DNA from 2 places in the Ruminiclostridium josui JCM 17888 genome. Region 2 is predicted to be linked to the other one. Evidence: riboswitches for the same ligand, from Rfam matches in the RefSeq annotation. Region 2 holds a riboswitch; the other holds the start of a gene.
What was found. Region 2 has a riboswitch for FMN ahead of ribD (bifunctional diaminohydroxyphosphoribosylaminopyrimidine deaminase/5-amino-6-(5-phosphoribosylamino)uracil reductase RibD). Riboswitches for the same ligand answer to the same signal wherever they lie in the genome.
Positions count from the first base shown of each region.

Region 1: another riboswitch for FMN. It lies ahead of K412_RS0107890 (ECF transporter S component); the one in region 2 lies ahead of ribD (bifunctional diaminohydroxyphosphoribosylaminopyrimidine deaminase/5-amino-6-(5-phosphoribosylamino)uracil reductase RibD).

Region 1 covers NZ_JAGE01000001.1:1,674,554-1,682,852, forward strand. The annotation lists gene galU (UTP--glucose-1-phosphate uridylyltransferase GalU) at 1-871, opposite strand, end outside; FMN riboswitch at 1,028-1,156, shown strand; gene K412_RS0107890 (ECF transporter S component) at 1,255-1,806, shown strand; gene K412_RS0107895 (hypothetical protein) at 2,036-2,335, shown strand; gene K412_RS0107900 (glycoside hydrolase family 3 protein) at 2,627-4,549, opposite strand; gene K412_RS0107905 (TraB/GumN family protein) at 4,678-5,580, shown strand; gene K412_RS0107910 (UbiX family flavin prenyltransferase) at 5,605-6,159, opposite strand; gene K412_RS0107915 (glycoside hydrolase family 94 protein) at 6,278-8,299, shown strand, end outside.
Region 2 covers NZ_JAGE01000001.1:148,565-156,863, forward strand. The annotation lists gene K412_RS0100705 (bifunctional 3,4-dihydroxy-2-butanone-4-phosphate synthase/GTP cyclohydrolase II) at 1-500, opposite strand, end outside; gene K412_RS0100710 (riboflavin synthase) at 526-1,170, opposite strand; gene ribD (bifunctional diaminohydroxyphosphoribosylaminopyrimidine deaminase/5-amino-6-(5-phosphoribosylamino)uracil reductase RibD) at 1,190-2,293, opposite strand; FMN riboswitch at 2,377-2,502, opposite strand; gene K412_RS0100720 (DNA polymerase Y family protein) at 2,690-3,931, shown strand; gene K412_RS0100725 (hypothetical protein) at 3,941-4,174, shown strand; gene K412_RS0100730 (hypothetical protein) at 4,178-4,465, opposite strand; gene K412_RS0100735 (SOS response-associated peptidase) at 4,600-5,220, shown strand; gene K412_RS0100740 (hypothetical protein) at 5,529-6,482, opposite strand; gene K412_RS0100745 (dockerin type I domain-containing protein) at 6,743-7,654, opposite strand; gene K412_RS0100750 (hypothetical protein) at 7,981-8,299, shown strand, end outside.

The sequences.
Region 1 (8,299 bases), 1.5 Mb from region 2:
AAGGAAGCTGTTCCATCTTATGTCTCAAAAATGCTGTAAAATCATCCTTCAGTTCTTCTCTTTTGAGAGCAAATTCTACAGTGGCCTTTAAAAATCCAATTCTATCTCCCACATCGTACCTGTCTCCATCAAAATCAAATGCATACATTGCTTCCTGCTCCATAAGCTTCTGTAATGCATCTGTGAGCCAAATCTCACCATTCTTACCAGGTGTAGCCGTTTGCAGGAATTCAAAAATTCTTGGAGAAATAATATATCTCCCCAGTATAGCTATATTTGATGGCGCCTGCTCAACCTCTGGCTTCTCAACCAACTCTTTTACCTTATATACTCTTTCATCAATCTGTGTTCCCCCTATGACACCATATTTTGTTACGTCCTGTAGGGGTACTTTTTGAACGCCCAGAATAGTAGTCCGGTATTCGTTATATACATCCATCAACTGCTTAATACAAGGTACCGGAGAATCCACTATATCATCTCCAAGCATAACTGCAAAAGGTTCATTTCCGATAAATGATTTAGCACAATAAATAGCATGTCCGAGACCTTTTGCTTCCTTCTGTCTTATGTAGTGTATATTTGCAATATTTGAAATCTCCTGTACAACGCTCAATAATTCTTGTTTTCCTTTTCTATGAAGTTCCTCTTCCAATTCATAGGATTTATCAAAATGATCTTCAATTGCTCTTTTATTTCTTCCAGATATAATAAGTATATCCTCTATCCCCGCAGCAACTGCTTCTTCAATAATGTATTGTATAGTAGGTTTATCAACTATAGGTATCATTTCCTTAGGTTGTGCCTTAGTTGCAGGTAAAAATCTAGTTCCAAGACCGGCAGCAGGTATTATTGCCTTTCGTACTTTCATAGATTTCCTCCATATGTACTTTATTCAAATATTATTTTACCATATATTTAAATTATATAGCAACAAATGTTCCCATTTATGTCCTTTTAACCCAAACCATTGATTATCCTTCTATTTTATGTTATAGTTTTGACATAGTTATAAATGAAACTCTCATAATATCTTCAGGGCAGGGTGTAATTCCCTACCGGCGGTAATGTACAATTTTGTATTAGCCCGCGAGCGTTTTGCAGACATGGTGTGATTCCATGGCCGACAGTACAGTCTGGATGAAAGAAGAACAATAAACAACATAAATTTGTTATGTTAAGCTCTGTGGATTATTATTCGCAGGGCTTTTTAGTTTGCTTTATATCTACATTACCATAAGGAGGTAAATCTCAATGAATAGCAGTAGAATCAAGAAAATGACAACAATGGGCGTATTAGTGGCAATTTCAGTAATTCTTATAATATCTCCGCTGAAGTTTCCTTTTCCCGGTGCACCTTTCCTTGTTTATGATGCAGCAGATGTATCCATTATTATAGGAGGATTTATTTTTGGCCCTGTTGAAGGCATTATACTCACTATTGTAACATCACTTGTTCAAACACTGGCAGTTAGTACTGGAGGTGGATGGATAGGCTGCATTATGCATATTGTGGCTACGTCAGCCTTGGTAAGTACCGCTTCTATAGTTTATTTAAAGAAAAAAAGTTTTAAAGGTGCTGTTATAGGAGCAATTTTAGGAAGTCTGGCTATGACTGCAATAATGATACCAATGAACATGATATTTTATCCTTTGTTTGCAGGAACTCCTGTTGATGCTGTAATTAAAATGATTGTTCCGGCTCTGCTTCCCTTTAATTTAATGAAGGCAGGTATTAACTCAGCTATCGCTTTATTATTGTACAAATCCATCGGCAGACTATTGTCTCAGACAGCCCTAAAATAAGGCTATCCAGGAACTATCACCCCAAAAATCAGGAAATGGTTGCATTTATTTTTGATAACTATTATGATATATGTTATCAAAAATATAAAATATTAGGAATTACATATTTACATTGAAATAATTAGCACGTATTATATTATTAACATCATATATGTGACAGTGTCACATGGGCAGCATATGCCAATTAATTTTAATTTTGCTAATGCAATAATTGCGGGGTGATATTGGTATGGAATTTTGTAATAAATGCGGCTCTTTGAAGATTAGCGGAAATTGCACAAACAAAAAATGTGATCAACATGTTAAATCTATGGTAGAATTGGCCACAACTCAGCAGATTGAGTATATCAAAGAGTTGGCAGAGCAATTAAACGAAGATGTCAGTGATATGAACTTTGAAAACATGACAAAAAATGAAGCTTCTGATCTTATTGATGACTATCTGGAACGTTTGGATGACAATGACAAAAAATTTATAGCTGAAGATGATATTCTCGGTGATGAAGAAACTGACGAAGAAGAATTATAAAGTTATACTATAATATTATATTTTAAAAAGCGAGGTAAAATTCCTCGCTTTTTATTTTTTCAACAAAACACTCCAAAAACTGTTGATAACTTCTGAATTATTTGTTAATTACAACATGTGGATATGTAATCTAGTTTACAATAAACTGTGAATAATTATAAAACCTCATGGAAATCAAGGATTCCCCGCCTTTTATACATACTTTTAAAATTGCGGTATATATGTGGATAATGTGTATAAATCTGTGCATAATTTGAATCTTATAAGTTCATATAAGTGTGGAAAAGTGGGTTAATTTGAATATTTTAAACTAAATCCATACTGAAAAAGAGCATCATATTCTTCATTATTATCCAACTTTTCAATTGTAATAGGGAGTTGTTCATCTGATTTAGGCCAACTCACAGGCAGCCGTCCTTTGAAATTACAGTTATCCCCGTAAATAACTGGAGCAACCGCTCTTCCTTCTGTACCAGGTAACCATGCCTCAACCAGGGCATCCCATTTATTAATTTCATTTGTGATTATCCTCGGTCTCCCCGATACAATAATGACAACTACAGGTTTCTTTGATTCATATGCAATTTTTAATGTGTTGGCATTCTCACTAAAAGCCAGTCCCTCACTTAATCCCAGAGTTTTTTCATCTCCATGTCCTTCAGCGTATGGGCGTTCTCCTAAAACCGCAACAACAACATCTGCATCCTTTATTTTTGCAGGATCGGTGATTATAACGCCTCCTCCGTCATCTGCCATTTCCTTAAATCCATCCAGAATAGTTGTACCACTCATCCACCGCTTTTCTTCCGTATCCAAGCCACCTTGCCATGTCTTTGTCCACCCGCCACATTGTGCACCTATGTTATCAGCAGCTGGTCCAATAACTGCAACTTTTGCTGATTTTTTTAAGGGAAGTATGTTCTTTTTATTTTTCAGAAGAACCAAGGACTCCTTTACAGCCTGTTCTGCAATTTGAACATTGAAATTCTGCCTAATGTCATAATCCTCATTTGTCCTATCACTTTCATCGTCAAATTTGCCTGATTCCATTTTTACTTTTAGTATTCTGAAAACAGCTTCGTCTATTCTATTCATATTTATATCTTGCCGCTTCTCACTTGCTGCCTCCAGTAAGCATTTATAAGCTTCCTTCCACCGTTTCCCTTCCATTAATACATCTATCCCGGCATTCACTGCATTTACTACCTTTATATAAAGACTGTTGCCATCTAAATATTCAACGCCCTCATAGTCACTGATTACGATTCCCTGAAAACCAATATCCTGCTTAAGTTTATATTCTATGAGATCTCTCTCTGAATGGTTTTTTCTACCCTTTACACTGCTGTATGAAACCATAATTGATTTAACACCGGCTTTAACTACATCCTTGTACACAGATATATATTTATCTTTTAGTTCCTCTGTACTGATATTGGTATTCCCGCGATCAAGGAGTCCATTTATGCCAGAACCAAATTCAACAGCGCCGTCTGCCACATAGTGCTTTGCACATGCAATTATACCGTTCTCCTGAAGGGCTGTTATAAAAGGAGTTGACAACATAGTCACAAGATCCGGTGTCTCACTGAAGCACTCATAATCCCTCCCCCATCTTATATCGTTGCTTACTGCAACACACGGAGAAAATGTCCAATCAATCCCTATTGAGTTTAATTCATCTGCAACGGCTGTTCCGATTTCTCTTACAAGTTTTCCGTTTCGAGTAGCACCTAAGGCTATATTGTGAGGATATATAACGGTATCCTTCATATTGTTGTTACCATGAACAGCATCTAAAGCAAATAAGAGGGGTATGGACAGCCTTGACTTTTTAGCCGCATTTTTATATTTACTTATCATCGCTCTCCAACCATCCGGATTGTTTTCCTTCGGAGCAGAACCCCCTTCGGCAAATACAGACCCTATTGAGTAGGTTTTAACATCTTGAGCGGTTACATATTTCCACTCTGGCATAATCATCTGACCTACTTTTTCCTCCAGCGTCATTCTTTTTATGTATTCAGTTATATTTTCCTTGATGGATTTTTCTTTGTTGTATATTCCCGATACTTCCAAAATATTTCCACTGTTAGTGGAAATATTAGTGTTGTTTGGAGTTTTATATATGTTTGATGTAGTATTACTGCAGCAGCATAGTGATAATATTAATAAAGAGGTCAGAAGTAATCTTTCCAGTCTTTTGAAATTCAATTAATCACCCCAATGTTTGGTATATATTACTATAATATTAAAATAATTGTAATATATCAACATTAATATACTTATATCTTAATATAGTTAGTAGTATTTAATAAATTAATATAATCCGGAGGTTTTCAATGAGAAGACTAGTACTCTTTATTGCATTTATTACATTAATGCTTATTATATGCCTTACCTTGGCATCTTCAGCTTCTAGTGAAGTCATAACTGCCGCGGATAACCATATAAGCGTATGGAAAGTTACAAACCCAAATGATACCTCAGAAAAAAATATTATATACCTTCTGGGGTCATTATCAATTACGGACAAAAGCATATTCCCTCTAAATGAACAGATTGAAAAAATATACAATGAAAGTTCAAAAATTATTGTGGAAACAGACTCAACAAAAACTACACAGGACCAAACCGTAACTGCCCTTTTAAAATATGGGCTGCTATCTAAAACAACGATAGATAAAGTTTTAACAAAGGAACAGTACAACAAAGCAGACGCTCTTATAAAAAAGTATACTCAAAATAAAAAATCACTTTCAACTTATAAAAGTTTTATGCCCTGGGTTATTGAAAGCTTAGTATCCAATCTTGTAATTAGCAGCTCACAAAATTTTTTGCAAAACCCTATTCCATCATATTTTATAGGGAAAGCAAAAAAAGACGGCAAGTCAATTGTTGAAATTGAATCTCCCGATTCACAGCTAAGCAGACTCAGCTCAATGTCGTATTCTCTTCAAAGTTCACTACTTGAGAATACTATCAAAGCAATAGAAAATGACTCTGAAACTGTAAAAAAAGCAACGGTATTATGGAAAGACGGTGACATCGAGGGGCTAATCAACCTATATTCATTTATCAATGCTACTCAATCAACGGTAATACAAAAAACCTTTGATTGTGTTACTAAAAGCTTAAAATCCGGAGGTAAATATTTTGCTATAGCAGATATTTCAAGATTGACCGGTGAAAATGGTATTATTAATATGCTTAAGAAAAATGGCTATAAAGTAGAGCAACTATAGTACTTAAAAAGGGCTTGCAGTACCTTATTTCCATCTGTGTCCTATTTCATTTGCAATACCTAAACAATCGCATATCTTCATAACCTGATGATTCTGGATATCATCAAGTGTTTTGGGCTTATTGTAATAGGCAGGCATTGGTGGTATTATTTTCACCCCCAGTCGTGAGAGCTTAAGCATGTTCTCAAGGTGTATGGAATTAAGAGGTGTTTCCCTGGGGCAAATAATGAGCTTTCGTGATTCTTTAAGAGCAACATCTGCTGCTCTTGCGATAAGAGTGTCACAAATTCCGTTTGAAATGCAAGCCAGTGTCTTCATACTACATGGAACAATTACTGTTGCGTCGGTTATATATGAGCCACTGGATATTCTCGCAGACAGGCAGTCATTATCATATGTGAAATCTGCAAGCCCTAATACCTGCCCGATACTATAGTCCGTTTCAATTCCGATATTCTCAACCGCATATTTGCTCATTACAAGATGAGTTGCTATCTGTGGTATACTTTTTAACACCTCAAGAAGTTTTATTCCATATATTGCTCCTGAAGCACCGGTAATACCTATAACTATATTTATTTAGAACACCTACCCCTAACATTAAATAATCATTTATCTAATGTTTTGAATTATTGACATTTATTTTAATATTTATGATATTATTATCTCTGAATTTGGTTTTCGGAGGTGCTTTAAAATGAATTTTGGTCATTTTAATCCAATTAACAAGGAGTATGTTATTACCCGCCCGGATACTCCTGCCCCCTGGTGTAATTATCTTGGGTCTGTAGACTACGGTGCAATTATATCCAACAATGCAACTGGCTATAGTTTTGTAAAATCCGGTGCGGCCGGGAGAATAATTCGTTTTAGATTAAATTCCATGTCCAACGATCAACCCGGCAGATTTATTTATATTCGAGACAATGAAGATGGTGATTACTGGTCCGGTTCGTGGCAGCCGGTTTGTAAATCAATTGACAGCTATAAGAGTGAGTGCAGACATGGAACGGCCTATACTATTATTTCATCCTCTTACAAGGACATAGAAAGCCGTACCCTTTATTATGTTCCTCTTGATAAAAACTATGAAGTATGGAATTTCAAAATAAAGAATAATGGAACAAGCAAACGGAGTTTATCTATATATGGCATGGCGGAATTCACAAACCATGACCATTATGAAAATGATACTGTGAATCTTCAATATTCGCAATTTATTAGTAAAACATTTTTTAGAGATAATCACATACTTCAGGTAATAAATGAAAACGGAAGTGAAGTATCGGCAGATGTTGAAGGAACCTCCAATAAAAAAGGTGACCCTATTTACAGATTTTTTGGTCTAGCAGGTCAGGCAGTTTCTGCTTTTGATGGCGAAAGAGATACGTTTATAGGTAACTATAGAAATTATGGAAATCCTGTTGCCGTAGAATCTGGAAAATGTTCAAATACTGTTGCCTATAATGGAAATTCCTTTGGAGCTCTCCAGACAGATATCGAAATAAATCCTGGTGAAGAGGCTGAAATGACTTTCCTTCTTGGAGCAGGAAATGAATCCTTTGCAAGAAATTTAATTTCAAAATATGCTGCCATTGAAAAGAATACCAAGTGTTCTTGTGAAGATTCTTTTGACTTCAGCGAAGTTGTATCAAATGAGCTTACACAACTTAAAAACTTCTGGCACTCAAGGCTGGGTAACCTTCAGGTGGAAACCCCGGACGAGAATTTTAATAATATGGCAAATGTTTGGAATGCGTACCAGTGCTTTATAACATTTTTCTGGTCCAGAGCAGCCTCATTCCAATACTGTGGTCTGAGAAACGGTTTAGGATACCGTGATACGGTACAGGACATACAGGGTATAATCCATTTAGACCATAATGCTGCACGAGAACGCCTTTGGCTTATGCTTTCAGGACAAGTATCCAATGGCGGCGGTCTGCCACTGGTTAAATTTGACCACAAACCAGGTCAGGAAGCTACTCCTGATGAATCACAGTATGCAAAAGAAACGGGACAATCCTTCTACCGGGCGGACGATGCACTTTGGCTCTTTCCAACTATTATTACATATATTAAAGAAAGCGGAGATTGGAAATTTATAGATGAAATAATTCCTTATGCAGACAAGGGAGAAGCAACCGTTTATACCCACTTAAAACAGGCAATACAGTTCAACTTGGATAGACTGGGCAGCCACGGTTTACCTGCCGGTTTATTTGCAGACTGGAATGATTGCCTTAGACTTGGATCAAAAGGAGAATCTCTCTTCGTGGCATTCCAACTTTACTATGCCCTTAAAATATTTGAAGAATTTGCAGTTAAAAAGTGTGCTTCAGATGACATAGCATGGGCAAAGGCCCGTCTTGAAGAATTAAGTGAAAATATCCAAAAGTCCGCATGGGAAGGAGATCAATATGTCCGGGGATTTACTGATGACGGATATATTATAGGATCAAAAAATAATTCCGAAGCAAGCCTATGGCTTAATCCACAAGTGTGGTCCGTTATAAGCGGTGCTGCCGAAGGAGAAAAGGCCAGTGCCGTTCTTGATAAGGTATATGCCAAGTTGAATACTAAATATGGTGCAATGTTGTTTTACCCGGCATTCAGGGAATATGGTCTTCCGGTTGCAAGAATGTCACTTTTTAATGCCGGAACCAAGGAGAATGCAGGAATATTCTCACAGCCCCAAGGCTGGCTGATACTAGCTGAA
Region 2 (8,299 bases):
TCATTCATTATTTCACATATTACACCCGCCGGGTGCAATCCTGCCATTCTAGCCAAATCAACTGCAGCTTCGGTATGTCCGGCACGTTTTAGAACTCCTCCGTCTCGTGCCGTAAGAGGAAATACATGTCCCGGCTTTTTGAAATCTCCCGGACGTGCATTCTTATTTGTAAGTTCAACTATTGTATGTGCTCTTTCAAAGGCCGAGATTCCTGTTGTTGAATCCTTGTGGTCTACAGTTACCGTAAATGCCGTACCAAGGCGTTCCTCATTGTGACTTACCATGGGAAAAAGCTCCAACTCTTGTGCTCTGTCTTCTGTCAGTGGAACGCATATCATTCCCTTGCCATAGGTAGCCATGAAATTTATACTTTCAGGGGTAGCCTTTTCTGCTGCCATAATAAGATCTCCCTCATTTTCCCTGTCTTCATCATCTACCACTACAATTATTTTGCCTTGGCGGATATCCTCAATTGCTTCTTCTATAGTACTAAAATTCATGAAGTTCACTCCTTTTTATTTTATATTACATAAACCCGTGTTCTCTAAGAAATTCAGCTGATAAATGCTCTGACTCCAAGATTTCACCTTTTAACATCTTTTCTACGTACTTCCCTATAATGTCACATTCTATATTTACTTCATCACCTATACTTTTAGAGCCAAGTATGGTGAATCCTCGTGTCAAAGGTATGAGAGAAACCGTAAAGGTATTTGAAGTCACCTCCGCAATGGTAAGACTTGTACCGTCCAAAGCCACAGAACCTTTTTGAACAATATATTTCATAATCTGTTTGGGTGCAGTAATGGTAATAAGAACTGCGTTATCCTCTTTTTTTAATCCGGTAATAGTCCCTGTTCCGTCTATATGACCGCTTACTATATGGCCTCCCAGTCTGTCAGCAAGTCTTAATGCTCTCTCCAAGTTTACTTTTCTTCCGGGTTTTAGCTTTTCAAGTCCTGTTTTTCGCATGGTTTCCGGCATTACATCCGCCGCAAACCATTTTTCTCCTAATTCAGTAACAGTAAGGCATATACCGTTTACAGCTATGCTGTCCCCTTTAACAGTGCCTTCAATTACAGTGGCACATTCTATGAAAAGTTTTATTGAGCTGCTGCCATATACAATGTTTTTTACACTTCCCATTTCCTCAACAATTCCAGTAAACACCCTTTCACCTCCCAAATCCTTATTTGTCTGCAATATATCCCTCAATAAGTACATCTCTGTCAAAACTTTCAACTCTAACATTCGACAGTGCTATTGCATCCTTCATTTTTTCTATTCCATTTCCCCCTACAGGCGTTACAGCCGAACTACCGCCTATTATTTTAGGTGAAATGAAGGTCATTACCTTATTCACTATGCCTGCCTCAAGTGCCGAAAAGTTAAGGGTACCTCCTCCTTCCAAAAGGACACTGTCAATTTCAAGCTTGTATAATTCTTCCATAAGCTCCTTGAGATTTACCTTTCCATTTTTTATATCCGTTTTTATTATTCTAACGCCTCGGGATAAAAGCTGGTTTTCCTTGTCTTTATTGATTTTATCTGTTGTTGCAAGTATAAGTCCTGCCTTAGAATCACAATTAATAACTCTACTGTCCATTGGAATCCTTCCGCTGCTGTCCACTACAATACGTACAGGATCAATGCCTTCTCCCAAGGTTGGTCTTGATGTCAATGCAGGATTGTCATTTATTACTGTGTTTACCCCTACCATAATTGACGATACTCTATTGCGTATAGTATGGACATACTCCCTTGATGATTCACCGCTTATCCATTTGGAATCTCCTGTAACCGATGCAATTTTGCCGTCCAATGTCATTGCCGTTTTCATAATTACAAATGGAAGCCTTTTAGTTATATAGTGTATAAAAATTTCATTCAGCCTTTTTGCCTCTTCCTCAAGGACTCCTACTATGACATTAATATTGGCATCTTTTAGTATTTGTATGCCCTTACCTGACACCTTTGGGTTTGGGTCCACCATTGAGACAACTACTTCTTTTATTCCAGACTCAACAATTGCTTTTGCACACGGAGGTGTTCTTCCATAATGTGAGCAAGGCTCAAGATTTACATAAAGAGTAGCTTCTGAAATATCCGCTGTAGCATTTTTAAAAGCACTAACTTCAGCATGGGCACAACCCAAGGCTTCATGGAAGCCCTCGGATATTATTTTCCCATCTTTTACTATAACTGCTCCCACCAATGGATTTGGGTTTGTTCTCCCCCACCCTCCTTTTGCAATTTCCAATGCTCTTTTCATATAGAACTCATGTATATTCATTTTTGTTCTCCTTGCTTTTATTTCCTTAAAATTTAAAAATCCCCAGAGGAAGACAACCCCTGGGGACAAAATAGCAAAATTAAATACACTATCTTTCATCCAGACTGTACTGTCGGCTCCGGAGTTTGACCGGATCTGCTTTCGCTCGCGGGCTTATAGCTTGTGCTATCTACCGCCGGTAAGGATTTTCACCTATCCCTGAAGTGTCATTATCATTATTAACATATTTTATTAAAGTAAACTATAGCAGTATTGGATATATTAGTCAAGCTATAGTTTTATTACCAAAACACAGAACACACAAATATTAGTATTACAAAATTTTACCTCTTTACAAGAACGTTTGTTCGGATTTATAATATTATTACGAACAAATGTTCTGACTGGAGTGACTTTATGGATAGAGTAATTTTACACTGTGACCTCAATAATTTTTACGCTTCTGTTGAATGTCTGTACAATCCACAGTATAGGGATTGTCCTTTAGCCGTGTGTGGAAGTCAGGATTTGCGTCACGGTATTGTCCTGGCTAAAAACTATATTGCAAAAAAGTTTGGTATAAAAACAGGCGAGGCTATCTGGCAGGCAAAGCAAAAGTGTCCAAACCTTGTAGTAATTAATCCAAATTATGCTTTATATCTGAGGTTTTCAAAGGAAGCCAGAGAAATTTACTCGAGATATTCCAATCTTGTTGAAAGTTTCGGTATAGATGAGTGCTGGATTGACGTTTCTGAAAGCACAAATCTTTTCGGGAACGGAGAAAAAATTGCAAATGAAATACGTGAACTAATTAAAACAGAACTTGGCATTACTGCTTCAATAGGAGTCAGCTTCAATAAGATATTTGCAAAGCTTGGGTCTGATTTACAAAAGCCCGATGCTACTACTGTTATTAATCAAAATAATTTCAAAGAAAAGGTTTGGAATTTAGACGTTGGAGAATTGCTTTATGTAGGCAGGTCAACACGAAGAAAGCTTATCCGGGTCGGTATAATGACTATCGGAGATCTTGCAAAAACACCTCTTTCTTTTATTAAAAGTTATCTTGGAAAATGGGGCGAAACTATCTGGAGTTTTGCTAATGGCATGGACTATTCCGAAGTAACTGCAACAGATTATCATGAAACTATAAAGGGCATAGGAAACAGCATGACAACCGCTAGAGATCTTGTAAACACAGAGGATGTGAAAGTTACTTTTACTGTATTAGCTGAAAGTGTTGCACATAGGCTTAGAAAACATAATTTAAAGGGTTCTACAATACAGATTTATATTCGTGATAACCAGCTTGCATCAATTGAACGACAAGGAAGGCTTCCGGCCCCCAGCTATATATCCGGTGAAATTTCACGTAAAGCTATGGATATTTTTAATACAAATTGGGGTTGGCACAGACCTATACGCTCTCTTGGTGTACGTGCAACTGATTTAGTTACTGCGGACACTCATACCCAGCTTTTCCTTTTTGAGGATTATAATAAACGTCCGCGATTAGAGAATCTGGAATTCAGTATTGATGCAATTCGTAAAAGATTTGGGCATTACTCTGTTCAAAAGGCAATTTTACTTAAAGATAGTGCCCTTAATGCCAACCCTGTTGAAGACAACATTATTCATCCTGTTTCATTTTTTAGATAAGGTGATGTTATGAAAAAGGTTTTTGTTCAATTAAATGCAACATTTTCCCCAAATGGTGAGCTGATACCTGTTTCCTTTGTCTGGGAAGATGGAGTAAAGTATATAATAGACAAGGTATATGACCATAAAAAAGCGGCAAGCTTAAAGGTAGGTGGCCAAGGTATCCGCTACCGTTGTAGGGTCATGGGAAAAGAAATATTTATTTTTTTCGAAGAAGGCCGGTGGTTTATAGAGGGCAAGTAACTCTTATGCTACATCACTATTGCTGGTAAATACAACTTTATCTGATTCCGTTCCCGAAGCAGTTAGTGTACCATTTACAACAATCTCACTTCCTTTGGTAAACTTCACAATTACTCCTTGGTCAATCTGAAGTTTTACGCCTGGCTGAATAATTATACCTCCATCAACTACGTAAGTATAGTCGTTAGTCCATGTAGTATTCTTAGAAATGTATCCACTAACATATATAGTATCTTCTGCTGAGGTATCATATGTTTCAGCGTATACTATATTTTTTAACCCTGTTACCATTAAAATTATTAATACTAAAAAAATAGTTTATTCGATCTTTTCATTTTTTTACCCCCATTTATTGTTTTACATTGATAGAGTAAAATATATAATAGACAAGGCAGGCCACCAAGTAAATTTGAGGAGCAAAAATTATGTGTGGAAGATACGCTATTTTTACAGAAGAAGAAAATCAGGAACTTAGGAATATAGTTAATGATATTAATGAAAAACTTAAAGGAAAAGCCACAGCAATGAAAACAGGTGAGATTTTTCCCACTGATACTGTCCCAGTTATAACTGATATTTCTTCTGACGGTAAAAAAACAACTGATTTGTTTAAGTGGGGATTCCCCCATTTCAAACAGTCCAGCGGTGTTATTATAAACGCAAGAAGTGAAACTGTTCACGAAAAACCCACTTTCAGAAAGCTTTTGATATCAAGAAGATGTATTATCCCCGCAAGTGGTTTTTATGAATGGAGAAAAGTCAACAGTAAAAAAGAGAAGTATTTTATTAGCTCTGCAACAAGTAATGTAATATATATGGCCGGACTGTACAACAGTTTCATTGATAACACTGGAGCTGTAGATAACAGATTTGTTATCCTGACTACTGATGCAAACCAGCAAATGTCATATATACACAACAGGATGCCTGTAATTTTGAGACCGGAGGATTCTTTTGTCTGGCTTGATTGCAATAGTAACTATTTAATGGTTTCAAAGTTTTTTAAACCTTATGCCGGGGATATTTTGCTAAGCCAAAATGGGTGATTTTACCGAATAATATCTTAAAACTTAACATTCCAATAAATAGTAAAGCCATTAAAATTAGTTTTGCCATGCTTGAAATACAAAAGTAGTATTCTACAAAACTTATAGATTTGTCCTGAAAAAGATTTTTATACCACTTTTGTGTAATTTCTGCATCAGGCTTAGTTTTGAATTCTTCATTACAACTTCCATTAAACAAATAATTAATAGTATTCTTTTCAATAGAATTCAACCTCTATAAACCAATTAATTTTCCTAATTTAGACTTATCATACAGTTATTAGTAGTAGTGTGGCAATAAATATTATTTATTTCAAGGGAACGTCCAACCTACAAAAGTTTTTTAGAAAAATAATTTTATCTATGGCAACTCTGGCTTTCCACCAATTTTCACTTATAGCGAATTCCTTCGGATATTTCTCATTGTTTTCAAACCAACTCCATGTAATATTCCAAACACCATTTTGAGGCCTTGTATCAATTAAGTAATCAAGCTCTTTTGCTATAATATCCTGATTATCCTTATAAAAGATACTTTCAGGAGAATTTATATAATCAGAAGGTCTTTTATTGTAATAAATCCATTTGGATGTATCTCTTTCTATAAAATTATATACTAGTTTTTTTACTTTTTCTGTAAGTGATTTATGGTCAAAATTCAGTGCCAACCCTGTTTTATCCAAAGCGTCAAGTAACACGCAGTAACCTCTAACTCCCATTTCTCCATGATTGTCCGCTGTGCTGATTTTATTGATTATAACATCGGAAATCCTTTGAGCCTTATTGAATATTTCAGAATCCTTGTCCGCATTCAATAATATAAAGCTAACAATTTCTGCGGTTAGTCCAATACTTTCAAAAGCGTTGGCTTCCATATTGTATGTCCACCAAGGCGCATGAGCATAGTCATCATTAGAAGGAATATTAAAATACCATCCGTTTTCAGAACAATAGACATTGCTTCCCAGGAATTTAAATATTCCTTGTATTAAAGGATGCTGCTTATCATTAAAACCAATTTCTTTTAAAATGTTTATTGCCTTTAATGTTGTATAAGGCGATGAATTGGGATTCCAGCTATCTGCTTCAAGAACATGGCCAAATCCACCGTCGTCATTCTGATAAAATTCTAAAACAGAAAGCACTGCCTCTTTACTGCCATTTTCAAAATAATACTGCCAAATTGCTAATTCTAAGGGTCTCGCATTACGATACATCCACGATTCAATCTCTTTGTAATCTTTTAATGTAAGTTTTTTCATAATATCACCTCTTAAATATTTAAAACAAGTATTTTAAGAATAGACACCGCCATACGCCATTCATATACCGAAATATTGGCTGTACATTTAGACTTATAATCCTTGTATATCTATAGATAAATTATTAAATTAAGCAAATTCCTTTAGGATGTTAATCATATTATTACTTGTATAATATCAAAAGTCTATGACAAAAACCAAGGGTCTCAGCTATTTGATGAATCCCTTGGTTTTTACGACAGATGTTTATACCAGAATTTTTATTTGTAAGGTAAATTTTTTACGATACCCAACAGGTACTGCTTCATAATAGCAAAATCAATTGAATCTATGGTGTTATCAAGATTAAGATCCAAAACTTCATTGTATGCATGTGTAGGATTCATCAAGTGCATCTTTAAAGCTGAGAAATCCAAGGCATCAATGCTTCCATCATTGTTATAATCTCCATATTTTATTGTAGGAGTACTAGTACCGAAAAAGTTAACTTTTTGCATTTCTGCCCACATAGCTTTTGCTGTTGCCACGCTTCCTGCTGTAGTAGGATGTATACCGTCAGGTAGTGTATACTCTGATAAATGTCCGTCCCATGCTGGCCTTATATCAAAGAAATATGTTTCCGGCTTTTCTGTTGTATTAGCTATTGTAGATTGCATTATAGGTCTTAATGCATCCAATTTTGCTTTTAAACCGTTGAGATCTCCGTTTGGATTAGGATAGAACAAATAAAATACTTTAACAACGCCATCAGCTTTCATTTTTTTCAATAGATTAGTAACTGCATCTGTAGCATTCTTAATAAAAGGAGTGTTTTCATTATATGGTGCAGGAGTCCAACCTTGTAGACAATCGTTTCCACCACCATCCATTATTACATACTTAACTTTACCGGAATTAATACCATTTGTGTACTGAGAAGGTATGCCATTATTCGCCAATGTAGACCCAGATACTGTATAGTCTCTAAACCTATCATTTGCACCTAAAACACCAGCATTTCTAGCTTCATTTTCTAAAGCTCTGACAATTTCACCAGACAATGCGAAATATGAATCACCAATAACCATTACGTCACTTCCCTTGATTTGAGGGGCAGCAGCAAAAATAGTTGCAGGTGCAAAGCTTGCCATAATAACAACCACGATGATAGAAAATAAAAGTAGTTTTTTCATGATTTTAACCTCCAAAAGATTAATTTAATGTATGAACTCACTTTTGATTATAAAATTTTGATATGAGGCTGCAGCAAAGAAATAATCTATTTTTATAATTTCATCGAATGCATTCAGTGAATTTCATTTATATTACATTATATTACATATTAGCGGTTAAAGAAAGGAAATGTTGTAAAAAGATACAAATTAATGAAAATAGATAGAGATTCAAAATTCGCAATAGCTAATATTTAAGGTCGAAATATACTGTTGGAAATATTTGACAATAAGTTTAAAAAATCATATACTTTGCTTGATACTTATTATTATAGGAGGTACTTCAAATGACTAAAAGAAAAATGAAACTCAGAACTCTAGGGATATTGATAGTAATACTTAATTTGCTATTCTGCAATGTATTTGCTTCTACTGGCAGTTTTGAGCAGTCAGATGTTCAAAATGATTCTATTAAGAATTTAAGTATTGAAAGCCAGCCTATTTTAAAAAATCTTGATTTAAATAAACTTCGCAGTGAAATTAGTAAATCCAACAGTGACTTGAAATCAAAGCAAAATAATAAAATGGGAAATTCAAATTCTTTAGTATCAGCGAACGCATATACTCCTTTTATTAATTTTCTAGATCAACAATTTTCCAACATGC